DNA from 3 places in the Lysinibacillus sp. FSL K6-4013 genome. Region 3 is predicted to be linked to each of the others. Evidence: a T-box and tRNA genes for the amino acid it is inferred to sense, from the RefSeq annotation. Region 3 holds a T-box; the other regions hold tRNA genes.
The links. A T-box is a leader RNA that pairs with one kind of tRNA and senses whether it is charged. The one in region 3 lies ahead of tyrS (tyrosine--tRNA ligase), so its partner is inferred to be a tRNA-Tyr.
Positions count from the first base shown of each region.

Region 1: it encodes a tRNA-Tyr, which carries the amino acid that the T-box ahead of tyrS (tyrosine--tRNA ligase) is inferred to sense. The anticodon was not compared.
Region 2: it encodes a tRNA-Tyr, which carries the amino acid that the T-box ahead of tyrS (tyrosine--tRNA ligase) is inferred to sense. The anticodon was not compared.

Region 1 is NZ_CP152031.1:269,371-278,969, reverse strand. Features, by position in the region: gene MHB39_RS01440 (MFS transporter) at 1-489, shown strand, start outside; gene MHB39_RS01435 (hypothetical protein) at 557-1,087, opposite strand; gene MHB39_RS01430 (nitric oxide synthase oxygenase) at 1,158-2,204, opposite strand; tRNA gene MHB39_RS01425 (tRNA-Glu) at 2,957-3,028, opposite strand; tRNA gene MHB39_RS01420 (tRNA-Asn) at 3,030-3,106, opposite strand; tRNA gene MHB39_RS01415 (tRNA-Ile) at 3,114-3,187, opposite strand; tRNA gene MHB39_RS01410 (tRNA-Gly) at 3,192-3,265, opposite strand; tRNA gene MHB39_RS01405 (tRNA-Phe) at 3,271-3,346, opposite strand; tRNA gene MHB39_RS01400 (tRNA-Ser) at 3,352-3,444, opposite strand; tRNA gene MHB39_RS01395 (tRNA-Ala) at 3,458-3,533, opposite strand; tRNA gene MHB39_RS01390 (tRNA-Pro) at 3,549-3,625, opposite strand; tRNA gene MHB39_RS01385 (tRNA-Arg) at 3,641-3,717, opposite strand; tRNA gene MHB39_RS01380 (tRNA-Lys) at 3,736-3,808, opposite strand; tRNA gene MHB39_RS01375 (tRNA-Gln) at 3,825-3,899, opposite strand; tRNA gene MHB39_RS01370 (tRNA-His) at 3,909-3,984, opposite strand; tRNA gene MHB39_RS01365 (tRNA-Trp) at 4,033-4,106, opposite strand; tRNA gene MHB39_RS01360 (tRNA-Tyr) at 4,111-4,194, opposite strand; tRNA gene MHB39_RS01355 (tRNA-Thr) at 4,202-4,277, opposite strand; tRNA gene MHB39_RS01350 (tRNA-Asp) at 4,286-4,361, opposite strand; tRNA gene MHB39_RS01345 (tRNA-Val) at 4,366-4,441, opposite strand; rRNA gene rrf (5S ribosomal RNA) at 4,453-4,568, opposite strand; rRNA gene MHB39_RS01335 (23S ribosomal RNA) at 4,635-7,562, opposite strand; rRNA gene MHB39_RS01330 (16S ribosomal RNA) at 7,745-9,296, opposite strand.
Region 2 is NZ_CP152031.1:3,893,972-3,903,570, reverse strand. Features, by position in the region: rRNA gene MHB39_RS19405 (16S ribosomal RNA) at 1-934, shown strand, start outside; rRNA gene MHB39_RS19400 (23S ribosomal RNA) at 1,117-4,044, shown strand; rRNA gene rrf (5S ribosomal RNA) at 4,156-4,271, shown strand; tRNA gene MHB39_RS19390 (tRNA-Asn) at 4,288-4,364, shown strand; tRNA gene MHB39_RS19385 (tRNA-Ser) at 4,370-4,461, shown strand; tRNA gene MHB39_RS19380 (tRNA-Glu) at 4,486-4,560, shown strand; tRNA gene MHB39_RS19375 (tRNA-Val) at 4,576-4,651, shown strand; tRNA gene MHB39_RS19370 (tRNA-Met) at 4,678-4,752, shown strand; tRNA gene MHB39_RS19365 (tRNA-Asp) at 4,756-4,831, shown strand; tRNA gene MHB39_RS19360 (tRNA-Phe) at 4,847-4,919, shown strand; tRNA gene MHB39_RS19355 (tRNA-Thr) at 4,932-5,007, shown strand; tRNA gene MHB39_RS19350 (tRNA-Tyr) at 5,017-5,100, shown strand; tRNA gene MHB39_RS19345 (tRNA-Trp) at 5,114-5,187, shown strand; tRNA gene MHB39_RS19340 (tRNA-His) at 5,200-5,275, shown strand; tRNA gene MHB39_RS19335 (tRNA-His) at 5,311-5,386, shown strand; tRNA gene MHB39_RS19330 (tRNA-Gln) at 5,391-5,465, shown strand; tRNA gene MHB39_RS19325 (tRNA-Gly) at 5,471-5,545, shown strand; tRNA gene MHB39_RS19320 (tRNA-Cys) at 5,554-5,627, shown strand; tRNA gene MHB39_RS19315 (tRNA-Leu) at 5,675-5,755, shown strand; one part of gene MHB39_RS19310 (IS3 family transposase) at 6,152-7,056, opposite strand; one part of gene MHB39_RS19310 (IS3 family transposase) at 7,056-7,509, opposite strand; gene MHB39_RS19305 (ABC transporter permease) at 7,685-8,716, shown strand; gene MHB39_RS19300 (ABC transporter ATP-binding protein) at 8,719-9,393, shown strand; gene MHB39_RS19295 (SDR family oxidoreductase) at 9,434-9,599, opposite strand, start outside.
Region 3 is NZ_CP152031.1:3,450,959-3,460,557, reverse strand. Features, by position in the region: gene argC (N-acetyl-gamma-glutamyl-phosphate reductase) at 1-226, shown strand, start outside; gene argJ (bifunctional glutamate N-acetyltransferase/amino-acid acetyltransferase ArgJ) at 283-1,515, shown strand; gene argB (acetylglutamate kinase) at 1,478-2,263, shown strand; gene MHB39_RS17055 (acetylornithine transaminase) at 2,336-3,466, shown strand; gene MHB39_RS17050 (NAD-dependent epimerase/dehydratase family protein) at 3,572-4,453, opposite strand; gene MHB39_RS17045 (transglycosylase domain-containing protein) at 4,587-7,619, opposite strand; T-box leader at 7,722-7,930, shown strand; gene tyrS (tyrosine--tRNA ligase) at 8,014-9,282, shown strand; gene MHB39_RS17035 (cobalamin-binding protein) at 9,333-9,599, opposite strand, start outside.

The DNA of each region.
Region 1 (9,599 bases), 1.6 Mb from region 3:
TGGATACCTGAAATCTATATTGCTCAAGGTTTAGCGCCTGATAAAGCTGGCTGGATGTTTTCAATCATGCAATTCTCACAAGTACCAATGGCCTTGGCAGTGCCTATTATTGCAGGTAAAATGACTTCTCAACGCCCACTTGTATTGATGTTTACTTCCTTCTATTTAGTAGGCTTTGTTGGGGTTGTCATGGAATGGACAAGTCTTGGAGTACTATGGATGGTTCTTCTAGGGTTAGCAGGTGGTTCTTCATTCGCTCTAGCAATGATGTTCTTCACTCTCCGCACTCGTACTGCATTTGAAGCAGCAGATTTATCAGGCTTTGCACAATCTTTGGGTTATTTATTTGCCGCAATCGGTCCTATTCTTTTTGGCTACTTGCATGATTTATTTGGTGGCTGGAATATTGCGGGATGGCTCTTTGTCGTTGTGGCAATGTTACTCTTCTTTTGCTCAATGAGAGCCTCTAAGGATGAATATGTGCATTAAAATTAAATAAAGCAGGTGGATCGACTTCCTCCATCTGCTCTATTTCTATATAGTGTTTCCACATTACTTAATTGTCGAGTTGCTGGAGTAATGTTAGCAATTCAGCAAGGTAATCTGATTCTTCATTATTACGAGCTGTTATAGCAGAAAAAATAGGAACAGCTTCTTGTAAGAGCTTATAACTATAATAGTAATAGCCTATAAAAGCTTGCTGCTCATAGCCCTTTGGCGTTTCTTCCTCCCACTCCTGCTCATCATTGTCCTCATGTTCTCTCCATAAATAGTTGACTTTTAATAGCTCCTGCATATTTTCAACAGTATTGGTTGGGTCTAGATAATCCTTCGTAATAGCATGTGCCACAGCTAAATATAACTGTAATTCTTGTAAGGAGACATCCTCTATTTTTTTACTTTTAAGCTTTTTTAAAAGAATAAGCAAAACCCATGGTGTCACCTGCCACAATGTACCTTGATGTTCAATTAAATCAGCTAGCTGTGTGTATTGCTCCTGTTCAATCAGCTGAGGAATAGCTGTACCTCTACCATAAGGTGTTGTCAATTGTCTCCATGGGATATTGGGAATTTGCTGATCTAACATAGTAAGCCCTCTCTCATCGAAAGTATAACGAATGGATAATTAACTATTGAAAGTAAACAGTTCCTTTACTCTAATAGCATGGTTTTTGATAAAAATAATTTGGTGTATGATATATATTTACATAGGGTTTATGAAATATATGAGTCGTTGCAGGCGAAAGTGGCGGGATTAACCATGTCCAGTTGCCTGTAACTTCTCTTCCTGCTGTTTTTTCTGCTTCCTCAAACAATTTAAACTGCTGAGCCGCTGTATGATGATCAACAATGCTCACACCATCTTCTTTAAATGAATGAAGAACAGCAATATTAAGTTCGACTAATGCACGATCACGCCAAAGTGATGCTTGTTTAGTTGTATCTAGATTAAAAATTTCTGCAATAGCAGGTAGCATGTTATAGCGCTCATGATCTGCTAAATTGCGTGCACCGATTTCTGTTCCCATATACCATCCGTTAAATGGGGCTGCTTGAAAGTCAATTCCTGCCATTTGAAAACGCATACTCGAAATAATGGGTACAGCATACCACTTCATTCCTAATTTCTCCACATCGATTGACTCTGGATGGCGGATTGGAACCTCTACTATATTTTCTTCAGGAATTACAAACACTTGGGGAGCCCGGCTATCTACCTGTATAACGAGTGGTAGCACATCAAAAGCTGTTCCTTTGCCTTTCCACCCTAGAGATTCACATACTTTTGTAAACTCAATGGACTGCGAATCTCCAATAACGCCTGCCTCTGTTTCATAGCCTGCATAGCGAATTAGTTGATGATTCCAAATCCGTACTCTATCTGAAGCAAACACTGTTATTGTTGGACGGATTTTCCCATGATTTGTCGCATAATCAATATGTTCTAGTAATTTTCGGAAAATAGCCTTTTCATCTAAAACATCGCGTGCATCTACCACGTGGAGTGACTGCCAAAACAGACGTCCGATACATTTATTGCTATTACGCCATGCCACTCGTGCACCAAAAACTAACTCTTCTGTTGTTGGGTGATATTCACCTGCATCCTTAACTGCCTGTAATCTATTCTTTAACCAAAGTTCTGATTCATTTTGTTCTGTCTGGTATAGACTTAAAAACTGCTGTATCTCCTGTATATTCATATCGATTCCTCCACTTATCCTCATATTAGAGGAACAAAACAACAAGCACCATGAAAATAGTAATTAAAAAAACATACATATTTTATATATGAAATAGTTTGTTCAAATTTACTCTATAGACTCACTTTCGTAAGAGAATGTAAGAGAGATCCTAATTATTATAAAAAGACTACATTAATCATGTAATCTTCATAGTGTTGCAGCAAAGCAATCAATAGAATTTTGTGAAAGATAAAAGTCTTTCCATTTTAGGCTACTTACATGCTGCTGACGCTTTACTTTCGCGCTGGGGCTAGTCTCTGTCTGACTAACCCCGGCAATAAGTAGTCTTCCTCATTTATCCACACAAATAAATTGTAGGTATTCACTTATGGATGGCTGTTGTAACTCATTCCCTTCTCCACATTGAAGATAAGGGCTTATCCTCTCTGAGAATACAGATAATGGGCTTTTTGATCGCTATGCTACTTTGAAAAAAGGAAAGACACTTTGCAGAATGGTTGATTGGAGAGGAGCCAGCGTCACGCCGAGGGGGATTTAGCGTCACAGATGTACCCTGGAGCGAACGTAAGTGAGTGAAGCGGCTCATCGGACGCCGCCTGGAAAGGAAGCTGGCAGAACGGAAATCTACCTCTACCTTGCTAAAAGGTCTTTTTCTGCTAGTGATCTTTTTTCAACAACATGAAAAAGGAGAATAGAATTAAAGGAGAATAGAAAAAAGCATGTAACACACATCTGTGCTACATGCTTGATGACCCGTACGGGATTCGAACCCGTGTTACCGCCGTGAAAGGGCGGTGTCTTAACCACTTGACCAACGGGCCGTGGCTCCGAAGGCAGGACTCGAACCTGCGACAACCTGATTAACAGTCAGGTGCTACTACCAACTGAGCTACTTCGGAATAATGATGGGCCTAAATGGACTCGAACCATCGACCTCACGCTTATCAGGCGTGCGCTCTAACCAGCTGAGCTATAGGCCCATTTTGGAGCGGGTGATGAGAATCGAACTCACGACATCAGCTTGGAAGGCTGAGGTTTTACCATTAAACTACACCCGCAATAATGGTGGGTCAGGACGGAATCGAACCGCCGACACTTAGAGCTTCAATCTAATGCTCTACCAACTGAGCTACTGACCCGAAAATGGAGGAGGTAGAGGGATTCGAACCCCCGCGCGGTGTTACCCGCCTGTCGGTTTTCAAGACCGATCCCTTCAGCCAGACTTGGGTATACCTCCAAAAATATTAAAATGGTGGAGCCTAGCGGGATCGAACCGCTGACCTCCTGCGTGCAAGGCAGGCGCTCTCCCAGCTGAGCTAAGGCCCCATTAATCATGAAAGATGGTCGGAATGACAGGATTCGAACCTACGACCCCTTGGTCCCAAACCAAGTGCTCTACCAAGCTGAGCTACATTCCGTAAACATGAATTTATTGGCGCGCCCGACAGGAGTCGAACCCATAACCTTCTGATCCGTAGTCAGACGCTCTATCCAATTGAGCTACGGGCGCATATTAATTAAAAAATGATGAGCCATGAAGGACTCGAACCTTCGACCCTCTGATTAAAAGTCAGATGCTCTACCAACTGAGCTAATGGCTCATAAAAAAAGAAAAAATGGCTGGGGTACTAGGATTCGAACCTAGGCATGACGGAATCAAAATCCGTTGCCTTACCGCTTGGCTATACCCCAATGTTAAAATGGGGCGACTGATGGGAATCGAACCCACGAATGTCGGAACCACAATCCGATGCGTTAACCACTTCGCCACAATCGCCACTATATAAATTTATAATAGCTGTATATGAACGAGTACCTCAATACCTGGCAGGGGCAGTAGGAATCGAACCCACACCAAAGGTTTTGGAGACCTCTATTCTACCGTTGAACTATGCCCCTAAAATGGTGGAGGGGGACGGATTCGAACCGCCGAACCCTAAGGAGCGGATTTACAGTCCGCCGCGTTTAGCCACTTCGCTACCCCTCCAAGGGAATGGTGCCGGCGATAGGAGTCGAACCCACGACCTACTGATTACAAGTCAGTTGCTCTACCAACTGAGCTACACCGGCAATAATAATGGCGGTCCCGACCGGGATCGAACCGGCGATCTCCTGCGTGACAGGCAGGCATGTTAACCGCTACACCACGGGACCAAAATGGTGGAGGATGACGGGCTCGAACCGCCGACCCCCTGCTTGTAAGGCAGGTGCTCTCCCAGCTGAGCTAATCCTCCACAAAAAATAAGCGAAGCGACGTCCTACTCTCACAGGGGGAAGCCCCCAACTACCATCGGCGCTAAAGAGCTTAACTTCCGTGTTCGGTATGGGAACGGGTGTGACCTCTTTGCCATCATCACTTCACTTATTCAGCTGAAAGACTTATTCTTTCAAAACTAGATAAACGATACATTGAATGCTTCAAACATATTGGTTAAGTCCTCGATCGATTAGTATTCGTCAGCTCCATGTGTCACCACACTTCCACCTCGAACCTATCTACCTCATCGTCTTTGAGGGATCTTACTTACTTGCGTAATGGGAAATCTCATCTTGAGGGGGGCTTCATGCTTAGATGCTTTCAGCACTTATCCCGTCCACACATAGCTACCCAGCGATGCCTTTGGCAAGACAACTGGTACACCAGCGGTGTGTCCATCCCGGTCCTCTCGTACTAAGGACAGCTCCTCTCAAATTTCCTACGCCCACGACGGATAGGGACCGAACTGTCTCACGACGTTCTGAACCCAGCTCGCGTACCGCTTTAATGGGCGAACAGCCCAACCCTTGGGACCGACTACAGCCCCAGGATGCGATGAGCCGACATCGAGGTGCCAAACCTCCCCGTCGATGTGGACTCTTGGGGGAGATAAGCCTGTTATCCCCGGGGTAGCTTTTATCCGTTGAGCGATGGCCCTTCCATGCGGAACCACCGGATCACTAAGCCCGTCTTTCGACCCTGCTCGACTTGTAGGTCTCGCAGTCAAGCTCCCTTGTGCCTTTACACTCTACGAATGATTTCCAACCATTCTGAGGGAACCTTTGGGCGCCTCCGTTACCTTTTAGGAGGCGACCGCCCCAGTCAAACTGTCCGCCTGACACTGTCTCCTGCCCCGCTAAGGGGCATGGGTTAGAATTTCAATACAACCAGGGTAGTATCCCACCGACGCCTCCTTCGAAGCTGGCGCTCCGAGATCTCTGGCTCCTACCTATCCTGTACAAGTTGTACCAAAATTCAATATCAGGCTACAGTAAAGCTCCACGGGGTCTTTCCGTCCTGTCGCGGGTAACCTGCATCTTCACAGGTACTATAATTTCACCGAGTCTCTCGTTGAGACAGTGCCCAGATCGTTACGCCTTTCGTGCGGGTCGGAACTTACCCGACAAGGAATTTCGCTACCTTAGGACCGTTATAGTTACGGCCGCCGTTTACTGGGGCTTCAATTCGCAGCTTCGCTTGCGCTAACCACTCCTCTTAACCTTCCAGCACCGGGCAGGCGTCAGCCCCTATACGTCACCTTACGGTTTTGCAGAGACCTGTGTTTTTGCTAAACAGTCGCCTGGGCCTATTCACTGCGGCTCTCATGCGCTTGCACGCTCAAGAGCACCCCTTCTCCCGAAGTTACGGGGTCATTTTGCCGAGTTCCTTAACGAGAGTTCTCTCGCACACCTTAGGATTCTCTCCTCGACTACCTGTGTCGGTTTGCGGTACGGGCACCTCTCACCTCGATAGAGGCTTTTCTTGGCAGTGTGAAATCAGGAACTTCGTCCATACGGACTCGCCATCACAGCTCAACGTTACAGTGTGCGGATTTGCCTACACACACGCCTTACTGCTTGGACGCGCACAACCAACGGCGCGCTTACCCTATCCTACTGCGTCCCCCCATTTCTCAAACGGTGAGGAGGTGGTACAGGAATATCAACCTGTTGTCCATCGCCTACGCCTATCGGCCTCGGCTTAGGTCCCGACTAACCCTGAGCGGACGAGCCTTCCTCAGGAAACCTTAGTCATACGGTGGACGGGATTCTCACCCGTCTTTCGCTACTCATACCGGCATTCTCACTTCTAAGCGCTCCACCAGTCCTTCCGGTCTGACTTCAACGCACTTAGAACGCTCTCCTACCACTGACATCGTAGATGTCAATCCACAGCTTCGGTGAATCGTTTAGCCCCGATACATTTTCGGCGCAGCGTCACTCGACCAGTGAGCTATTACGCACTCTTTAAATGATGGCTGCTTCTAAGCCAACATCCTGGTTGTCTGTGCAACGCCACATCCTTTTCCACTTAACGATTACTTTGGGACCTTAGCTGGTGGTCTGGGCTGTTTCCCTTTTGACTACGGATCTTATCACTCGCAGTCTGACTCCCGTGTATAAATATCTGGCATTCGGAGTTTGTCTGAATTCGGTAAACCGGGATGGCCCCCTAGTCCAAACAGTGCTCTACCTCCAGTATTCTCATCACGAGGCTAGCCCTAAAGCTATTTCGGAGAGAACCAGCTATCTCCAAGTTCGATTGGAATTTCTCCGCTACCCACACCTCATCCCCGCACTTTTCAACGTGCGTGGGTTCGGGCCTCCAGTAAGTGTTACCTCACCTTCACCCTGGACATGGGTAGATCACCTGGTTTCGGGTCTACGACCACGTACTACATCGCCCTATTCAGACTCGCTTTCGCTGCGGCTCCGCCTTCTAAAGCTTAACCTTGCACGTAATCGTAACTCGCCGGTTCATTCTACAAAAGGCACGCTATCACCCATTAACGGGCTCTAACTACTTGTAGGCACACGGTTTCAGGATCTCTTTCACTCCCCTTCCGGGGTGCTTTTCACCTTTCCCTCACGGTACTGGTTCACTATCGGTCACTAGGTAGTATTTAGCCTTGGGAGATGGTCCTCCCGGATTCCGACGGAATTTCACGTGTTCCGCCGTACTCAGGATCCACTCAGGAGAGAACGAACTTTCGACTACAGGGCTTTTACCTGCTCTGGCGGACCTTTCCAAGTCGCTTCATCTAACTCGCTCTTTTGTAACTCCGTATAGAGTGTCCTACAACCCCAAGAGGCAAGCCTCTTGGTTTGGGCTCTTCCCGTTTCGCTCGCCGCTACTCAGGGAATCGATTTTTCTTTCTCTTCCTCCAGGTACTTAGATGTTTCAGTTCCCTGGGTCTGCCTTCAAGACGCTATGTATTCACGTCAAGATACTACGCGATTAAACGTAGTGGGTTCCCCCATTCGGAAATCTCCGGATCAAAGCTCACTTACAGCTCCCCGAAGCATATCGGTGTTAGTGCCGTCCTTCTTCGGCTCCTAGTGCCAAGGCATTCGCCGTGCGCCCTTAATAACTTAACCAAGTTATTAAGCCTATAAAAAAACTTAAAAAATAAATGTGTTTGTTACAATTTCAATGTCGTTTTATCCAGTTTTCAAAGAACAAGTTTTGAAGTATTTCATTCAGAAAGAATGAACCTTCAAAACTGAACGCAAAACGTAATCTTACAAACCCAAGGTTTGTATTCCGAAATAATCCTTAGAAAGGAGGTGATCCAGCCGCACCTTCCGATACGGCTACCTTGTTACGACTTCACCCCAATCATCTATCCCACCTTCGGCGGCTGGCTCCAAAAGGTTACCTCACCGACTTCGGGTGTTACAAACTCTCGTGGTGTGACGGGCGGTGTGTACAAGGCCCGGGAACGTATTCACCGCGGCATGCTGATCCGCGATTACTAGCGATTCCGGCTTCATGTAGGCGAGTTGCAGCCTACAATCCGAACTGAGAACGACTTTATCGGATTAGCTCCCTCTCGCGAGTTGGCAACCGTTTGTATCGTCCATTGTAGCACGTGTGTAGCCCAGGTCATAAGGGGCATGATGATTTGACGTCATCCCCACCTTCCTCCGGTTTGTCACCGGCAGTCACCTTAGAGTGCCCAACTAAATGATGGCAACTAAGATCAAGGGTTGCGCTCGTTGCGGGACTTAACCCAACATCTCACGACACGAGCTGACGACAACCATGCACCACCTGTCACCGTTGCCCCCGAAGGGGAAACTATATCTCTACAGTGGTCAACGGGATGTCAAGACCTGGTAAGGTTCTTCGCGTTGCTTCGAATTAAACCACATGCTCCACCGCTTGTGCGGGCCCCCGTCAATTCCTTTGAGTTTCAGTCTTGCGACCGTACTCCCCAGGCGGAGTGCTTAATGCGTTAGCTGCAGCACTAAGGGGCGGAAACCCCCTAACACTTAGCACTCATCGTTTACGGCGTGGACTACCAGGGTATCTAATCCTGTTTGCTCCCCACGCTTTCGCGCCTCAGCGTCAGTTACAGACCAGAAAGTCGCCTTCGCCACTGGTGTTCCTCCAAATCTCTACGCATTTCACCGCTACACTTGGAATTCCACTTTCCTCTTCTGCACTCAAGTCCCCCAGTTTCCAATGACCCTCCACGGTTGAGCCGTGGGCTTTCACATCAGACTTAAAGGACCGCCTGCGCGCGCTTTACGCCCAATAATTCCGGACAACGCTTGCCACCTACGTATTACCGCGGCTGCTGGCACGTAGTTAGCCGTGGCTTTCTAATAAGGTACCGTCAAGGTACAGCCAGTTACTACTGTACTTGTTCTTCCCTTACAACAGAGTTTTACGATCCGAAAACCTTCTTCACTCACGCGGCGTTGCTCCATCAGGCTTTCGCCCATTGTGGAAGATTCCCTACTGCTGCCTCCCGTAGGAGTCTGGGCCGTGTCTCAGTCCCAGTGTGGCCGATCACCCTCTCAGGTCGGCTACGCATCGTCGCCTTGGTGAGCCGTTACCTCACCAACTAGCTAATGCGCCGCGGGCCCATCCTATAGCGACAGCCGAAACCGTCTTTCAGTCTTTCACCATGAAGCAAAAGAGATTATTCGGTATTAGCCCCGGTTTCCCGGAGTTATCCCAAACTATAGGGTAGGTTGCCCACGTGTTACTCACCCGTCCGCCGCTAACGTCAAAGGAGCAAGCTCCTTTTCTGTTCGCTCGACTTGCATGTATTAGGCACGCCGCCAGCGTTCGTCCTGAGCCAGGATCAAACTCTCCATAAAAGAAATTTGATTAGCTCAAATTGTTTTGCTGGCATCATGTTTGATGTCCAAAATTGTGTTTTGTTTACTAGCAAAGCTAGCTACTTAAAACTTTATTGATTACGTTTTGCTTGTTCAGTTTTCAAGGTTCATGTTTTGTTTTGTTTTAGCGTGTCACCCTGGCGACTTGTATAATACTACACCCTTATTTTTAAAAGGTCAACACTTTTTAATAAAAAACTTTATTTTTTTTATTATCAACGGAAAACTTCCTATATTAATAACTATAAAATCTAATCACAAGCTAGTTCAATGTTAGACCAT
Region 2 (9,599 bases), 440 kb from region 3:
CCCACGGCTCAACCGTGGAGGGTCATTGGAAACTGGGGGACTTGAGTGCAGAAGAGGAAAGTGGAATTCCAAGTGTAGCGGTGAAATGCGTAGAGATTTGGAGGAACACCAGTGGCGAAGGCGACTTTCTGGTCTGTAACTGACGCTGAGGCGCGAAAGCGTGGGGAGCAAACAGGATTAGATACCCTGGTAGTCCACGCCGTAAACGATGAGTGCTAAGTGTTAGGGGGTTTCCGCCCCTTAGTGCTGCAGCTAACGCATTAAGCACTCCGCCTGGGGAGTACGGTCGCAAGACTGAAACTCAAAGGAATTGACGGGGGCCCGCACAAGCGGTGGAGCATGTGGTTTAATTCGAAGCAACGCGAAGAACCTTACCAGGTCTTGACATCCCGTTGACCACTGTAGAGATATAGTTTCCCCTTCGGGGGCAACGGTGACAGGTGGTGCATGGTTGTCGTCAGCTCGTGTCGTGAGATGTTGGGTTAAGTCCCGCAACGAGCGCAACCCTTGATCTTAGTTGCCATCATTTAGTTGGGCACTCTAAGGTGACTGCCGGTGACAAACCGGAGGAAGGTGGGGATGACGTCAAATCATCATGCCCCTTATGACCTGGGCTACACACGTGCTACAATGGACGATACAAACGGTTGCCAACTCGCGAGAGGGAGCTAATCCGATAAAGTCGTTCTCAGTTCGGATTGTAGGCTGCAACTCGCCTACATGAAGCCGGAATCGCTAGTAATCGCGGATCAGCATGCCGCGGTGAATACGTTCCCGGGCCTTGTACACACCGCCCGTCACACCACGAGAGTTTGTAACACCCGAAGTCGGTGAGGTAACCTTTTGGAGCCAGCCGCCGAAGGTGGGATAGATGATTGGGGTGAAGTCGTAACAAGGTAGCCGTATCGGAAGGTGCGGCTGGATCACCTCCTTTCTAAGGATTATTTCGGAATACAAACCTTGGGTTTGTAAGATTACGTTTTGCGTTCAGTTTTGAAGGTTCATTCTTTCTGAATGAAATACTTCAAAACTTGTTCTTTGAAAACTGGATAAAACGACATTGAAATTGTAACAAACACATTTATTTTTTAAGTTTTTTTATAGGCTTAATAACTTGGTTAAGTTATTAAGGGCGCACGGCGAATGCCTTGGCACTAGGAGCCGAAGAAGGACGGCACTAACACCGATATGCTTCGGGGAGCTGTAAGTGAGCTTTGATCCGGAGATTTCCGAATGGGGGAACCCACTACGTTTAATCGCGTAGTATCTTGACGTGAATACATAGCGTCTTGAAGGCAGACCCAGGGAACTGAAACATCTAAGTACCTGGAGGAAGAGAAAGAAAAATCGATTCCCTGAGTAGCGGCGAGCGAAACGGGAAGAGCCCAAACCAAGAGGCTTGCCTCTTGGGGTTGTAGGACACTCTATACGGAGTTACAAAAGAGCGAGTTAGATGAAGCGACTTGGAAAGGTCCGCCAGAGCAGGTAAAAGCCCTGTAGTCGAAAGTTCGTTCTCTCCTGAGTGGATCCTGAGTACGGCGGAACACGTGAAATTCCGTCGGAATCCGGGAGGACCATCTCCCAAGGCTAAATACTACCTAGTGACCGATAGTGAACCAGTACCGTGAGGGAAAGGTGAAAAGCACCCCGGAAGGGGAGTGAAAGAGATCCTGAAACCGTGTGCCTACAAGTAGTTAGAGCCCGTTAATGGGTGATAGCGTGCCTTTTGTAGAATGAACCGGCGAGTTACGATTACGTGCAAGGTTAAGCTTTAGAAGGCGGAGCCGCAGCGAAAGCGAGTCTGAATAGGGCGAAGTAGTACGTGGTCGTAGACCCGAAACCAGGTGATCTACCCATGTCCAGGGTGAAGGTGAGGTAACACTTACTGGAGGCCCGAACCCACGCACGTTGAAAAGTGCGGGGATGAGGTGTGGGTAGCGGAGAAATTCCAATCGAACTTGGAGATAGCTGGTTCTCTCCGAAATAGCTTTAGGGCTAGCCTCGTGATGAGAATACTGGAGGTAGAGCACTGTTTGGACTAGGGGGCCATCCCGGTTTACCGAATTCAGACAAACTCCGAATGCCAGATATTTATACACGGGAGTCAGACTGCGAGTGATAAGATCCGTAGTCAAAAGGGAAACAGCCCAGACCACCAGCTAAGGTCCCAAAGTAATCGTTAAGTGGAAAAGGATGTGGCGTTGCACAGACAACCAGGATGTTGGCTTAGAAGCAGCCATCATTTAAAGAGTGCGTAATAGCTCACTGGTCGAGTGACGCTGCGCCGAAAATGTATCGGGGCTAAACGATTCACCGAAGCTGTGGATTGACATCTACGATGTCAGTGGTAGGAGAGCGTTCTAAGTGCGTTGAAGTCAGACCGGAAGGACTGGTGGAGCGCTTAGAAGTGAGAATGCCGGTATGAGTAGCGAAAGACGGGTGAGAATCCCGTCCACCGTATGACTAAGGTTTCCTGAGGAAGGCTCGTCCGCTCAGGGTTAGTCGGGACCTAAGCCGAGGCCGATAGGCGTAGGCGATGGACAACAGGTTGATATTCCTGTACCACCTCCTCACCGTTTGAGAAATGGGGGGACGCAGTAGGATAGGGTAAGCGCGCCGTTGGTTGTGCGCGTCCAAGCAGTAAGGCGTGTGTGTAGGCAAATCCGCACACTGTAACGTTGAGCTGTGATGGCGAGTCCGTATGGACGAAGTTCCTGATTTCACACTGCCAAGAAAAGCCTCTATCGAGGTGAGAGGTGCCCGTACCGCAAACCGACACAGGTAGTCGAGGAGAGAATCCTAAGGTGTGCGAGAGAACTCTCGTTAAGGAACTCGGCAAAATGACCCCGTAACTTCGGGAGAAGGGGTGCTCTTGAGCGTGCAAGCGCATGAGAGCCGCAGTGAATAGGCCCAGGCGACTGTTTAGCAAAAACACAGGTCTCTGCAAAACCGTAAGGTGACGTATAGGGGCTGACGCCTGCCCGGTGCTGGAAGGTTAAGAGGAGTGGTTAGCGCAAGCGAAGCTGCGAATTGAAGCCCCAGTAAACGGCGGCCGTAACTATAACGGTCCTAAGGTAGCGAAATTCCTTGTCGGGTAAGTTCCGACCCGCACGAAAGGCGTAACGATCTGGGCACTGTCTCAACGAGAGACTCGGTGAAATTATAGTACCTGTGAAGATGCAGGTTACCCGCGACAGGACGGAAAGACCCCGTGGAGCTTTACTGTAGCCTGATATTGAATTTTGGTACAACTTGTACAGGATAGGTAGGAGCCAGAGATCTCGGAGCGCCAGCTTCGAAGGAGGCGTCGGTGGGATACTACCCTGGTTGTATTGAAATTCTAACCCATGCCCCTTAGCGGGGCAGGAGACAGTGTCAGGCGGACAGTTTGACTGGGGCGGTCGCCTCCTAAAAGGTAACGGAGGCGCCCAAAGGTTCCCTCAGAATGGTTGGAAATCATTCGTAGAGTGTAAAGGCACAAGGGAGCTTGACTGCGAGACCTACAAGTCGAGCAGGGTCGAAAGACGGGCTTAGTGATCCGGTGGTTCCGCATGGAAGGGCCATCGCTCAACGGATAAAAGCTACCCCGGGGATAACAGGCTTATCTCCCCCAAGAGTCCACATCGACGGGGAGGTTTGGCACCTCGATGTCGGCTCATCGCATCCTGGGGCTGTAGTCGGTCCCAAGGGTTGGGCTGTTCGCCCATTAAAGCGGTACGCGAGCTGGGTTCAGAACGTCGTGAGACAGTTCGGTCCCTATCCGTCGTGGGCGTAGGAAATTTGAGAGGAGCTGTCCTTAGTACGAGAGGACCGGGATGGACACACCGCTGGTGTACCAGTTGTCTTGCCAAAGGCATCGCTGGGTAGCTATGTGTGGACGGGATAAGTGCTGAAAGCATCTAAGCATGAAGCCCCCCTCAAGATGAGATTTCCCATTACGCAAGTAAGTAAGATCCCTCAAAGACGATGAGGTAGATAGGTTCGAGGTGGAAGTGTGGTGACACATGGAGCTGACGAATACTAATCGATCGAGGACTTAACCAATATGTTTGAAACATTCAATGTATCGTTTATCCAGTTTTGAAAGAATAAAATATTAGAATATACTTGTAATTTTTATAAGTTATGTTATAATAAGTATTGTCTTTCAAATAGTCTAGTGATGATGGCAAAGAGGTCACACCCGTTCCCATACCGAACACGGAAGTTAAGCTCTTTAGCGCCGATGGTAGTTGGGGGCTTCCCCCTGTGAGAGTAGGACGTCGCTAGGCTATATACTAAAATTATTCCGAAGTAGCTCAGTTGGTAGTAGCACCTGACTGTTAATCAGGTTGTCGCAGGTTCGAGTCCTGCCTTCGGAGCCATTCTTGGAGAGTTGTCCGAGTGGCCGAAGGAGCACGATTGGAAATCGTGTAGGCGGTTAACACTGTCTCAAGGGTTCAAATCCCTTACTCTCCGCCAGCACTTTGATGTGTTCCAAACGATGGCCCCTTGGTCAAGTGGTTAAGACACCGCCCTTTCACGGCGGTAACACGGGTTCGAATCCCGTAGGGGTCACCATTTAAATACCCAGATGGAGGATTAGCTCAGCTGGGAGAGCATCTGCCTTACAAGCAGAGGGTCGGCGGTTCGAGCCCGTCATCCTCCACCATTATTTTTACAACATTATAGTATTATCGCGGGGTGGAGCAGTGGTAGCTCGTCGGGCTCATAACCCGAAGGTCGTTGGTTCAAATCCAGCCCCCGCAACCAAATGGTCCCGTGGTGTAGCGGTTAACATGCCTGCCTGTCACGCAGGAGATCGCCGGTTCGATCCCGGTCGGGACCGCCATTTATTTTAAAATATGGGTCAGTAGCTCAGTTGGTAGAGCATTAGATTGAAGCTCTAAGTGTCGGCGGTTCGATTCCGTCCTGACCCATCTTGTTTTTTTGCCGGTTTAGCTCAGCAGGTAGAGCAACTGACTTGTAATCAGTAGGTCGTGGGTTCGATTCCTATAGCCGGCACCAGATTTTCCCGGAGGGGTAGCGAAGTGGCTAAACGCGGCGGACTGTAAATCCGCTCCTTAGGGTTCGGCGGTTCGAATCCGTCCCCCTCCACCAGTTTTATTATTTTAGGGGCATAGTTCAACGGTAGAATAGAGGTCTCCAAAACCTTTGGTGTGGGTTCGATTCCTACTGCCCCTGCCAATTAATTTTATGGCGATTGTGGCGAAGTGGTTAACGCACCGGATTGTGGTTCCGGCATTCGTGGGTTCGATTCCCATCAGTCGCCCCATCTAATATAAAATTAATAAACATCATAATACAATGGCGATTGTGGCGAAGTGGTTAACGCACCGGATTGTGGTTCCGGCATTCGTGGGTTCGATTCCCATCAGTCGCCCCATTGTTGGGGTATAGCCAAGCGGTAAGGCAACGGATTTTGATTCCGTCATGCCTAGGTTCGAATCCTAGTACCCCAGCCATTTTTGCGGAAGTAGTTCAGTGGTAGAACACCACCTTGCCAAGGTGGGGGTCGCGAGTTCGAACCTCGTCTTCCGCTCCATGTATGACGGCGGCATAGCCAAGTGGTAAGGCACGGGTCTGCAACACCCTTATCACCGGTTCAAATCCGGTTGCCGCCTCCATATTTTAACTGTTAATCGGTTTATCCGATTTTTTTTATCTCCATTATGCCGGTGTGGCGGAATTGGCAGACGCGCACGACTCAAAATCGTGTTCCTTTGGAGTGTCGGTTCGACCCCGACCACCGGTATCAATTACAACGAAGAATCCTTGATTTATTAGGGATTCTTTTTTTATTGTAAAAAATTATAGAATGTATATAAACATAGATAAAAAAGAGGTAGACTGAATGGGTCTTATTGTTGCCTATACAACAGCTATATTATATGTAATCACGATGATCGTGGTAACGTTAACTAATAGATAAATGTGTGCTTGTCTTCTATTATAGATACTATATTCATACAACAATTGATATTCACAGTTCGTATAAAATAGTAAGACCGTGATTAGAAATCAAAAAATAGCAATTCATTCAAGGCGAGGTTCTATAACAAAATAAGATTTTAGCAAGTAAAGATAAATAAAATTCACAAAAGAAGCCACTCTATGGGTGATCTGACCCGAAAAAGTTAGACATATTTAGTTAAGCAACTTCTAAGACCTGAATTCGGTATTCCACCGGACTTAGGTCTTTTAATTTTGCCTTTATTCGTTTGTGATTGTAATAGTAAATATAGTCATGGAGTTCCTGTTCAAAATGTGCCATGGATTCAAATTCTTGTAGATACAGGAGTTCAGATTTTAATAAGCCAAAGAAATTTTCAATAACTGCGTTATCCAAACAATTGCCCTTACGGGACATACTCTGCGTAATCCCGTGTTGTTTTAATGTTTGTTGATACTTTTTCATTTGATAATGCCAACCTTGATCTGAATGAAGAATGACTTGATCACCTGATTCGAGGCGCTCCAATGCTTGTTCTAACATATTATGGACTAGTTTATACACTGGACGCTTCATTACCGTGTATGCAATGATTTCGCCATTACATAGATCAAGGACGGGTGATAAATAGCGTTTCTCACCAAATAGATGGAACTCTGTCACGTCTGTTACCCATTTCTCGTTCATTTTTTCCGCTGTAAAATCGCGTTGTAATATGTTTGGGGCAATTTTTCCGACGTTACCTTTATACGAACGATATTTCTTCATGCGGACTTCACACTTTATGCCAATGGCATTCATCAAGCAGTTAATCGTTTTTGGATCGTGATGAATACCAAATTTTTTTAATTCTTTGGTGATCCGACGATAACCATAACGTCCCTTATGTTCATGATAAATGGACTGAATTGCGACTTTCACATCAGCGTATTTATCATGACGATTCAAACGCTTTTCCCAGTAATAATACGTACTACGTGGAATATCAGCGACTTTGATTAATTCCACTACTTCATAGATTTCCTTCAGTTCATAAATTACTTGCGCTTTGATTTGATTGGTAATTTTTCTTGCATTTGAACTAAAGTATTCAACTTTTTTAAGTACGCATTCTCCATTTCTAATTGTTTAATTCGTGCTTCTAACGCCTCAACAGATCCTTCAGCTGGTGTTGATTTCGTTGTTCTTTTTGTCTCTTTTTTCATAGATGGATGCCCCTTTTTCTTAGAAACAAGGGCATCATAACCACCAACTTCAAACTTCAACTTCCAATTCCGAATCATGCCAGGAGATGAAATATTGAATAGTGCAGCTGTGTCTCTCGAAGATGTACCTGTCTCGTTCATATAATTAAGTACATTCATTTTATAGTCAGCTGAATAGTTTGTATAGGACTTTAAGAAAGTCTCTACGCCATTTTTTTGATAACGGCGAACCCATTCACTGACGATCTGAGCTGTCACACCGATATCTTTCGCAATTTCGATCAAAGTTTCATTTCCATTTAAATATCGTTGAACTGCTTGAATACGTTGTTCAGCACTTACTTTTGCCATAAAAAAACCCCCGTAAAAGTTAGATTGGTGTCTAACTTTTACGGGGCAGTTCAGGGATAAAAATGCCTTTATAGAGTGGCTTTCTATATCATCCCTACATTTTAACGATTAGTTCATGCTCTGTTCATTTAACAATTATAAGCTATGAGTAATCAAAGAAATGGAGGGGTTAGTGATGAATCTTGCCTGGAAAGAAATGAAGAAGAATAAAGTACGGTTTTTAATCTTGGGCTCCATTATCTTCCTAGTTAGTTTTTTAACGTTTATTATCTCGGGTTTAGCAAATGGTCTGTCACAGGATAATGCTGCTTTAATTAAGGATTTACCGAAGGGACAATTTTATATGGCTGAGGATGCGGATGGAACGTTTAATCTTTCAAGAATCGATAGCAATCTCCAGCAGGAAGTCTTTAGTAAAGAAAAAGAGGCAGTAGCTTTTTCGATCCAGATGGGCTTTTTAAACGATCAGGATGATAAACAGCAAAGTGTAGCCTTTGTGACATCAACGGAATCTAAACTTTTTAGCAATGTGCAACAAAACGAGGTGCTTTTGGATCGTTCGCTGCAAGATAAAGGAATTCAAGTTGGAGATATATTAACGAATAATCAGTACGGTGGAAAGTTTATTGTAACAGGTTTTGTAGAGCAAAAAAAATATAGCCATGCTCCCGTTGTTTATATTAGTGAAAAGGCTTATCAGGAGATGTATCGAGTGGATGATAAGCAGTTAATTTATGTACCAAATAGTGAGCCGAAAGATATTAAGGGATTGCAAGCTTATAGCAATAAAGAGTTTCTCAATACTATCCCTAGTTATAATGCGGAACAGTTATCTTTAAATATGATTATCTGGTTTTTAGTGGTGATTAGTGGGATGTTGTTTGCTATTTTCTTCTATATGATGAATGTACAAAAAATTGGCTTGTATGGCATTTTAAAAGCGATTGGATTAAAAACAAGTAAGCTATTTAAAATGATTTGGACACAGATGGCTATTATTACAATTTTTTCACTTATTGTATCAGTCAGCCTTAGCCAGCTTTTCAACGTCGTTGCTCCTAAGGGGATGCCATTCACCTTATCAATGGGTACTACAGCACAGTTATCCATTGTGTTCCTCCTCATAGGCTTTATCGGTGCTACATTATCAGGAATGCAAATTAAAAAAATTGAACCGTTACAAGCAATACAGCAGGGGGAGGCTTAATCATGACGGTATTTACAATGGATGAAGTACGAAAAACGTTTAAGAATGGAGAAGTCGAGGAGGAAATCTTAAAGGGCATCAATCTTTCTTTAAAAGAGGGAGAGATTACAGCATTGGTAGGTGCTTCTGGCTCTGGGAAAAGTACATTATTAACGATAGCAGCAGGATTACAACCAGCAACAGATGGGCAAGTGCTATTTGAAGAACAAAATCTAACTATGATGAGCCCTGAACAGATACGAAAATTACGTGCAAGTAAATTCGGCTTTGTTTTTCAATTTGCACATCTCGTCCCATTTTTGACAGTGGAGGAGCAATTGTTATTAATGTTAGATGTTGCTGAATCTTCATTAAAAAAGAATGAACAGAAATATGAAGTCAATCGGCTATTGGAGTTAGTTGGAATGGAACATCGTAAAACTGCCTATCCTTCCTCCTTGTCAGGGGGAGAGAAGCAACGTGTAGCAATTGCACGTGCTATTATTCATCAACCGAAAGTATTGTTTGCTGATGAACCAACGGCTAGTTTAGATTCACAGCGCTCTAAAGAGATTATGGTGTTATTAAGAACATTAACAAAAACTTTAAATATAACAACATTATTAGTGACGCATGACGAAGAAATGTTGGCATATACAGATCGTATTATTAAAATGAGCGATGGTGTCGTATTATAAAATAAGCAAGGCTCCCATTAGAAGGGAGCCTTGTGAAACATTAGGTTAAACGTGCATTACGACTCACTTTACAAACCATTCTCATTAACGCTTTGTGTAAAAAAGGAAAAATAGTAAAAACAACATCCAGTGTTTTGCGCATTGGCATTGGACAAATGATAGGCTTATTTTGATGAACACCCTCTATAGCCATTTTTGCAATTCGC
Region 3 (9,599 bases):
TGTTCGAATCGTTACGGATGCATCTAGTTTAGGGACAAATCGTGTCAAGGGATCAAATTATTGTGACATTCTAGTAAAAGTAGATTCTCGTACAAATCGCGCCACAATTGTTAGCGTAATTGATAATCTTGTCAAAGGAGCAGCAGGGCAAGCTATCCAAAATATGAATGTGCAATTTGACTTACCACAAACGACAGGGCTAGATGTCGTACCGTTCTTTATTTAACAGCATGCAGGAAACTGTATGCTTCTCTTATTTATTAATCTAAGGAGGAATTTCGGATGACAGTTACCACTTCAACGAATGTAATGAAAAAACTATCAAGTAAAAATATTGTTTCACCAAAAGGCTTTAAGGCAGCAGGATTACACTGTGGTTTAAAGCATAAGAAAAAGGATTTAGCTATTTTAGTAAGTGAAGTCCCAGCAAGTGTTGCAGGTGTTTTTACAACAAATGCTGTGCAAGCAGCGCCATTAAAAGTCACGAAGGAAGTTGTTTATGCAACTAAGAAAATGCAAGCGATGATCGTCAATTCAGGCAATGCGAATGCTTGTACAGGTAAACAAGGTGTAAAAGACGCCCAAACAATGCAAGCGCTAGCTGCTGAAAAATTAGGGATTGCGCCAGATTTGGTGGGTGTTTGCTCGACAGGTGTTATTGGAGAAATGATGAAATTAGAGCCAGTAGCAAACGGTATTCTACAGTTAGAGCCAAAGGACAATTTAGAAAGTGCTATTGACTTTGCGCAGGCTATTTTGACAACAGATACTGTCATGAAAAACACAAGCTATAGTACAACTGTGGATGGCAAGGAAGTTATTATTGCAGGTGTAGCAAAAGGCTCAGGTATGATTGAACCTAATATGGCAACAATGCTAGGCTTTATTACAACAGATGCCAACATTGAATCTGATGTATTGCAGGCAGCTTTATCGACGATTACTAATTTAACATTTAACGCAATTACAGTTGATGGGGATACATCTACTAATGACACAGTGGTAGTATTGGCTAATGGCTTGGCAGGGAATGATTCTTTAACACCAGAGCATCCAGATTGGCAAAATTTCTATTACACTTTACAAACAGTAGCGGAAGATTTAGCAAAAATGATTGCCAAAGATGGTGAAGGGGCAACGAAGCTTATCGAAGTGGAGGTTGTTGGTGCAATTTCAGACGAGGAGGCACGTAAAATTGCAAAAACAGTCGTTGGTTCACCACTTGTAAAGACTGCTGTTTTCGGCTGTGATGCTAACTGGGGGCGTATTATTGCAGCAGTAGGGTATAGTGGCGCAACAGTGGATCCAGATAAAATTACCATCCAAATCGGTGGTGCTACTATGGTAGAAAACGGTGAGCCAATTCCTTTTTCTGAGGATGAGTTAATTCAAATTTTAAAAATGCATGAGGTAAAAATCTATGTGTCTCTTGGCGTGGGTGATGGTAAGGGGCATGCTTGGGGATGTGACTTAACATATGACTATGTCCAAATCAATGCATCATACCGCTCGTAAACGTATGGTCATAAAGCTTGGGGGCAGTACACTGGAAGGTTTAAATGAGGCTTTCTTTGATAATTTTAAAAGATTACAAGAGAGTGGAGTAGAGCTGATTATTACCCATGGGGGTGGGCCAGCCATAAATCGAGAACTAGCTGCTCAAGGCATACAATCGCATACATTAAATGGAATACGTGTCACGAATGAGGCTGCTATTAAGGTTGTCCAGTCGACCCTAATAGGCCAAGTGAACACTGCATTAGTTCATGAGTTAACAACAGCCGGTATAGCAGCCATCGGATTAAATGGCTTTGATGGTCAGTTGATGGTCGTAGATTTTTTAGATCAAGAGACTTATGGCTATGTTGGAGCTATTAAAAATATCAATACTTCCTTATTGGAAGCTTTAATGGGTGTAGGGATTGTACCTGTTATTGCCTGCGTAGGTGCGACCGAAGCAGGTCAGGCTCTTAATATTAATGGCGATACGGTAGCAAGTGAAGTTGCTTTAGCGGTCGGAGCAGATAGCCTATTACTTGTTACGGATGTGAGTGGAATCCGTATTCAGGATGAATATCAAGCAATAGCTACACCTACTCTTATAGATCAATGGACAGAGCAGGGTCATATTTACGGTGGAATGATTCCGAAAGTACAAGGAGCGATCGACTGTTTAAGAGCTGGGATTCCTTCCGTACAAATCGTGGGCGCAACATTAATTGGTACAACGATTGTAGCTTCAAGTGAACTTCATTCTTTCTAGTGTTCTAATAGGATAGCTTGAGAAGTATAGTTGTTGAAAGAAACTATTTTAAATGATAGTGGAGATGATAACATGAGTGTTTTATTCGAGAACTACGGCAAGCGTCGTGCACAAATTGTCAAAGGTCAAGGGACAATTGTTGAGGATTCAACAGGGAAGCAATACTTGGATTTTACTAGTGGCATTGCTGTGGTGAGTCTTGGTCACGCCCATCCAGCTATTGTACAGGCACTTCAAGAGCAAAGCGAAAAGCTATGGCATATTTCAAATCTTTTTGAAATACCAGGTCAGGAAAAGGTGGCAGAAAAATTAATTGCTAATACACACTTTTCACATGCCTTTTTTTGTAATAGCGGGGCTGAGGCTAATGAAGCGGCCATTAAATTAGCTCGTAAGCATACAGGCAAACATCATATTATTACATTTGAAAAATCATTCCATGGTCGTACCTTTGGAGCAATGTCTGCAACAGGTCAAGGCAAAGTACATAATGGCTTTGGACCACTCGTAGAAAAATTTTCGATTTTGCCCTTTAATGATGCTGCTACACTTGAAGCAACCGTTGATGATTCTGTGGCAGCTATAATGTTAGAAATGATTCAGGGAGAGGGTGGCGTTAATAGTGTATCGGCAGAATTTGCAGCAGCTATTGCAAAAGTCTGTGAGGAGCAAGGTATACTACTAATTGTTGATGAAGTGCAAACGGGCATTGGGCGAACAGGAACACGCTATGCATTTGAACAAACGGTATTAAAGCCACATATCATAACTTTGGCAAAAGGCTTAGGTGGTGGTTTCCCTGTTGGTGCAATGCTCGGAACTGCTGAGCTTCATGCTACATTTAGTCCAGGAACACACGGTACAACATTTGGTGGAAACCCTCTTGCGATGAATGTGGCACAAGCTGTTTTGAATCATGTGTTTGAGCCGGATTTTTTACAGCATGTACGAGAAATATCTGCCTATTTTGTGGCACAACTAAGGTCTCATTTACCTTCTAGCTATACTGTTCAAGGTCAGGGTCTCTTGTTAGGGATTGGCTGTGGGGACACGGAAATAGCGCCTTATATCGCGGCAGCGGAAGAAAGTGGTCTTTTATTAGTAGGGGCAGGGCCAACAGTTATTCGTCTCTTGCCTCCATTAACGGTCACAAAGGAAGAGATTGATAAAGCAGTAACTATTTTAAAGAACATATTACCGTGATACACTTAAGCAATGAAAGTGAGGCACCAGCGGCAAAAATCCCTTTGAAATTAGGAATGAACAAAGAATCTGCTAGTATCTAGCAGATTCTTTGCGCTATAAATGCTACTGTAGCTGTTTTACTAATGTTGTCACTAATTTTGGTAGCCAATCTTCAAGCTGACTAAACGTAAATCCTGCCTTCTCGGCCTTTGCATTGGACATATACCAATCAGCAGGCACCCCATAAGGAGACTGTGATTCCTCATCACCACCAATGAGGGAAATTTTTGCGCGCTGACCACTCGCTTCTTCGATTAGAGCAATTAGATCTTTGAGAGACATTGCCCCTGATGCGGTAGCATTGTATGGTCCCTCAATAGGAGTAACACCCGCAAAGTATAAAAATTCAGCTGCTTCTTCATCTGTAATATAACTCATCTTTGCATCAATGTTCGGTAAAGTAATCGGCTGATTCTGTAAAATATGTTCAACGTGGAAATGTAAACGTCGAGTATAATCATCTTCACCCATCACAATTGGGAAACGTACAGCTACGACTGGGAATGAAGCTTCTTTGAATAATACTGCCTCCGCTTGTCGTTTTCCTTCTCCATAAGAAAATTGCTCTTGATGTCCCATGCGAATTTGATACTGGTATGGATCAAATTCTTCTTCCTTTTTCATTTTACCATCTACCTCATAGGTTGAAAGAGTAGAAGTAAAGACCAGCTTTTTCGTTTTCCCTTTTAATATCTCGCAAATCGCTTGTGCCTCGTTGGGCGCATAGCAAATATTATCATAGACAATGTCCCATGTTGTATTGGCTAGTGCCTGTTCTAAAGCATCACGATCATTACGATTTACTACTAATTGCTTAACATGTGTACCAAAGGGATTGCCACTTTGACCACGTGTTAAAATCGTTACATTATGTCCATTTTGAATACAAAGATCAACTAGCTTTTTTCCAAAAAAACGCGTGCCTCCTAAAATCAATATGTTCATATATTTTCACCCCTTCAAAATAGTAGTCCTCTTAATAATGACAAAAAAACAGACTAACTACAATTCATAAGTAAAATGCAGTAAGTCTGTTTAATTGATTATCTACTACAAATGCTTGCTAAGGCATAATGGATTAGCGCCTTGACGTTTCAGTTGGAGTAGTGGTATTACCATTGTCTCCTCCGTTTGTGCCATCTCCAGGGTTATCAGATCCATCACCATTGCTTCCGGATCCATTTCCATTATTGGAGCCATTGCCGTTGCTACCAGAACCATCACCGTTATTGGAGCCATTGCCGTTATTACCAGACCCGTTCCCGTTATTGGAGCCATTGCCGTTACTACCCGAACCATTGCCATTGCCATTAGTAGGTGGCGTTGTAGGTGGTATTGGTTCTTGGTCGTTTTCCTCTGGATCAGGTTCGTTTTCACTACCGCCAGTAGACACAACATTGGAGTGTGGTGATGTTAAACCTGTAATATCTACAGCGACCACTACATAAGCTTGTCCACTAGCAACCGTAATGCTTTGTGTTGACTCTAGTACGGACGTTACAAGTGTATTACCGCCATTCGTAACGTTGTAGATACGATAACCAACAACATCATTCGATGACTCTGACCATGATAATGTAGAGCCATTTACTGAAGCTGAGACAGCTGCTGGAGGGCTACCATCTGCTGGGAAATCAACAGCTGATACAGATGAATTCGACAATGTAGAATTCTTTGGTAACAGACTAGCAGGGTTCCCGCCAAGTCTACCTAACATTCGTTTAATAAAGTCTTGATTAATGCCTGCGCCACCTGCTTTTACAAACTCGGCTGGTGTATTTGGCAACGCATTATAAGTTTTTCCTTTAATCGTCACAACACTTGAAGAGGCTAAGCTATCATCAGGTTGTGAGGGTAAAAATACTTTCGCATTAAATAAATCTGAGCGTACAAGACCTGCGCTAGCACAAGCTGCAGAAGGGGCCATGCCGGAAATGCCACAGAATGACGCAGTCACAACATTTTTAGGCGCCTTAAAACTTGTTGGTGGGTCAATTAGCTGAGGGTCCGCATCGTAAACGGCATTCATTAAAGTACCCCATAGCTTATTCACCCGAACGCTTGGCTGTAAATAGGTGTTGTTAAATGCATAAAGTGTACGAGGTTGATCGTAACCCATCCAAACACCAAGAGATACATTAGGGTTATAACCAACTAACCAAACATCTTTATATTCTTGAGAAGTCCCTGTTTTTGCAGCAAAATCAGAAGAGAACTTTAATGTATTTCGTGCCATTGTCCCTGTTCCTTTAGTGAGAACATCACGTAACATATCTGTCACGATATAAGATGTTTCTGGGCTAAATACTTGAACAGGTTCTACTTCATGTTGGTAAACAATATTTCCTTCTTGGTCTTCAATTCGATCAATCATATAAGCGTCAATGAATAGGCCACCATTTGCAAAGGTAGCAAAGGCATTTGTATTTTCTTCAACAGTAGTTCCTTCTCTTAAAGCGCCGATCCCAGTTGCTAGGTTAGTAAAATCATCGGGATGTAATTTTGAGAATCCCATTTTTACTAACAAATCTGCAGGGCGTCTACTAATAATATCATTATATAAACGTAGTGCTGAAATGTTTTGAGAATCTGCTAAAGCTTCACGTGCTGGGATAAGACCTCGCTCATCACTCGTAATATAGTTACTTGGACTCCAAGAACCGACTGAGAATTTCACGTCAACTAATGGGCTACCCGCACCGATTACGCCATACTCAATGGCAGGTCCATAAACAAGTAATGGTTTCATTGTAGAACCGTTAGAACGATAAGCTTGTGTTGCATGGTTTACTTGAGTGGTTTTAAAGTCTCGACCACCAACAAAGCTTAAAATGCGACCTGTCGTATTTTCTATTAAAATACTACCTACTTGTACTGGCATCTCAATATCAATTTCTTCACCAGTAACAGGGTCTTTCCCTTTACCAGTATACGTATGACCATAATACTGGAAGTCTTTTGCTGCTTTTTGCATTGCATCATACATATCTTTATTAATGGTTGAATAAATACGATAGCCTTTTGAACGAACATCACGATCTGCTAAAATCGTATATTTATCCTTTAATTTCTTTTCTGACTTTAAGCGCTCTGGGTCAATCCCATCATCTTTTGCTAGTTTTTCAGCAATAATATCTTTTGCACGAGCTTCAAGCTCATAAGTCAACCAAGGATAACGATCCTCCGCGCGCATTTCTGGTCCACGGAAATCAGCAGCAATATCATAGTTTAACGCTTCATTATACTGTGCATCATCAATATAACCAGCTTCTTTCATACGATAAAGTACTGTTTTCATACGATCAATACCTGGTTTCAAAGCTTCTTCACTTTTCAGTTCACCTGTATTTGTAAATGGTGTATAAGCAAATGGTGCCTGTGGAATACCAGCTATGTACGCAGCTTGAGGAAGAGACAATTCTTTTGCTTTTACGCCAAAAATTCCTTCCGCAGCTGTTTCAACACCTGCAATATTTCGTCCTGAAGAGTTACGACCATAGGGAATGATATTTAAATAAGCCTCTAATATTTCTTCCTTCGTCATAAAATGTTCTAAACGCATCGCCAGTAAAATTTCCTTAGCTTTACGCTCGTATGATACTTCATTAGTTAGTACTTGGTTTTTAATAAGCTGCTGGGTAAGTGTAGAACCACCTGTCTGCGTTGCAGAGTTAGTGACATCTTGTAATAACCCACGAACAACCGCTTTAGGAACAATTCCGTTATGCTCTCGAAAATATTCATCTTCTGTTGCCAGAACAGCATTCACGACCTCTGGTGCAACATTGCTAAGCGAAGTTTCACGTCGATCTAAATCTGTCCTTAATTTCCCAATATAAATATCGTTGGCAAAATAAATCTCACTGGTTTCTTCATAGCTAAAAATTTGATCCCTTAACTCTTGTTTTGAGCGTAATGGTTCTTCTTTGACAAGAGAAGCAAAATAACCAGCTCCAACTGAACCGACAAATACAGTGCCAACCAATGCAAAGACTAAAAATAGTAAAAATAAGTTCCAGGTAACACTACCTGAAATACGTAATTTCTTCATCCATTTTTGTTCAAGTAATTCATCGATCTTTGCATTGATTTTTTCAATCCAATCTTTCAATGTATCGACCTCCTAAAATCTTGTCTATTATAGCACATATTGTTTTAGCACGAACATAGTTATTGACTTTGAAAAAGAATCGTATAAAATTATGTTTATAGTTTTCTGGTGATGAAGAGTTTGCAGTAGTGTCTATATTCCCTGTTTAGAGAGCCAGTGGTTGGTGAAAACTGGTCATAATGTAGAGACGAATTACGTACTTGGAGCTTAGACGTGCGCGCCTGCGATAAAGGCGGCTGAATGAAGTGGAAGGTGGATGACATCTTCAAGCTGGGTGGTACCGCGTTAGTTTGCAACTTAACGTCCCTGCATGCAATTGTTTGCGTGTAGGGACTTTTTTTATTTAAACATGTCCATGCACGTAACGAATTTAACCATTTTAGGAGGAATGAACATGACAAACGAATTATTACAAGATTTAGAATGGCGTGGTTTGCTATACCAACAAACAGATGCGGAAGGCATGGCAAAATTATTAAATGAACAATCCGTATCTTTATACTGTGGGGTAGATCCAACAGCTGACTCCATGCATATTGGACATATTGTTCCATTGTTAACACTTCGTCGATTCCAAAAAGCAGGCCACCGTCCAATTTTACTTGTTGGTGGTGCAACAGGGATGATCGGTGACCCGTCTGGCCGTTCAGAAGAGCGCCAATTACAGACAGTAGAGCAAATCGATAAAAACGTTCAAGGAATCCGTAGTCAATTAGAACGTATTTTCGAATTTGCAGAAGATGGCAATGGTGCTCAGCTTGTGAACAATCGTGACTGGATTGGTAATATAAACACAATTGAATTTTTACGTGATTATGGGAAATTAATTAACGTAAACTACATGTTAGCAAAAGATACGATTGCTTCTCGTCTTGATACAGGAATCTCATTTACAGAGTTTGCCTATACGTTAATTCAAGGTATTGATTACAATCATTTATACAATCACTACAATTGCCGTATTCAAGTAGGTGGCTCTGACCAATGGGGTAATATTACAACAGGGTTAGAGGTTATTCGTAAAACACACGAGGAAGAAACGAAAGCCTTTGGAATTACGATTCCATTAGTAACCAAGGCAGATGGCACAAAGTTTGGTAAAACAGCAGGTGGTGCTGTTTGGCTAGATAGTAAGAAAACATCTCCATATGAGTTCTACCAATTCTGGATCAATGCAGCTGATGCAGATGTCATAAAATACTTAAAAATCTTCACGTTCCTATCTCGTGAAGAAATTGAAGCTTTAGCCGTATCTGTAGAGGAGGAGCCACATTTACGTAAGGCACAAAAGGCACTAGCTGAAGAAATGACTCGTTTAATACATGGTCAAGAGGCATTAGAGCAAGCCATCCGTATTACAGCTGCATTATTCTCAGGAGATCTAAAAGCACTTTCAGCTGAAGAAATGAAGGATGCTTTTAAAGATGTTCCTTCTATTGAAATGGCTAAAGATGATAAAAACATTGTGGACCTACTTGTGGAGGCAGGCATTTCCTCTTCCAAACGTCAAGCACGTGAAGATGTATCAAATGGTGCGATTAGTGTAAACGGTGAAAAGGTAACGGATTTAGAATATGTAGTCGATGCGAAGGATCGTTTAGATGATGCATTTAGCATTGTCCGTCGAGGTAAGAAAAAATATCATATGGTGAAATTTATATAATTTCTATTTGCAAAACCACATCCCATAAAAAGTTGGATGTGGTTTTTTAATCATAAGAAACTTGGAGGTTTTATTTGTTCATATTCTTTAGGATGCAGTATTTTTGCAAGCTTTATAGCACCTTCAATAAGTCGTGGAGAAGGGCGACAATACAGCCATTCTTCCATTACATGGAGCTGTTCCGATTGAATGGCATGTAACTCTTTGGCATATGGACGTTTTAATAAATTAGCAGGTTGGATACGCTCAAATGCTACACCAACCCAAGCCATCATGATATAGTCAGGCTGGCGTTTAACAACATCTGTCCAATCTGT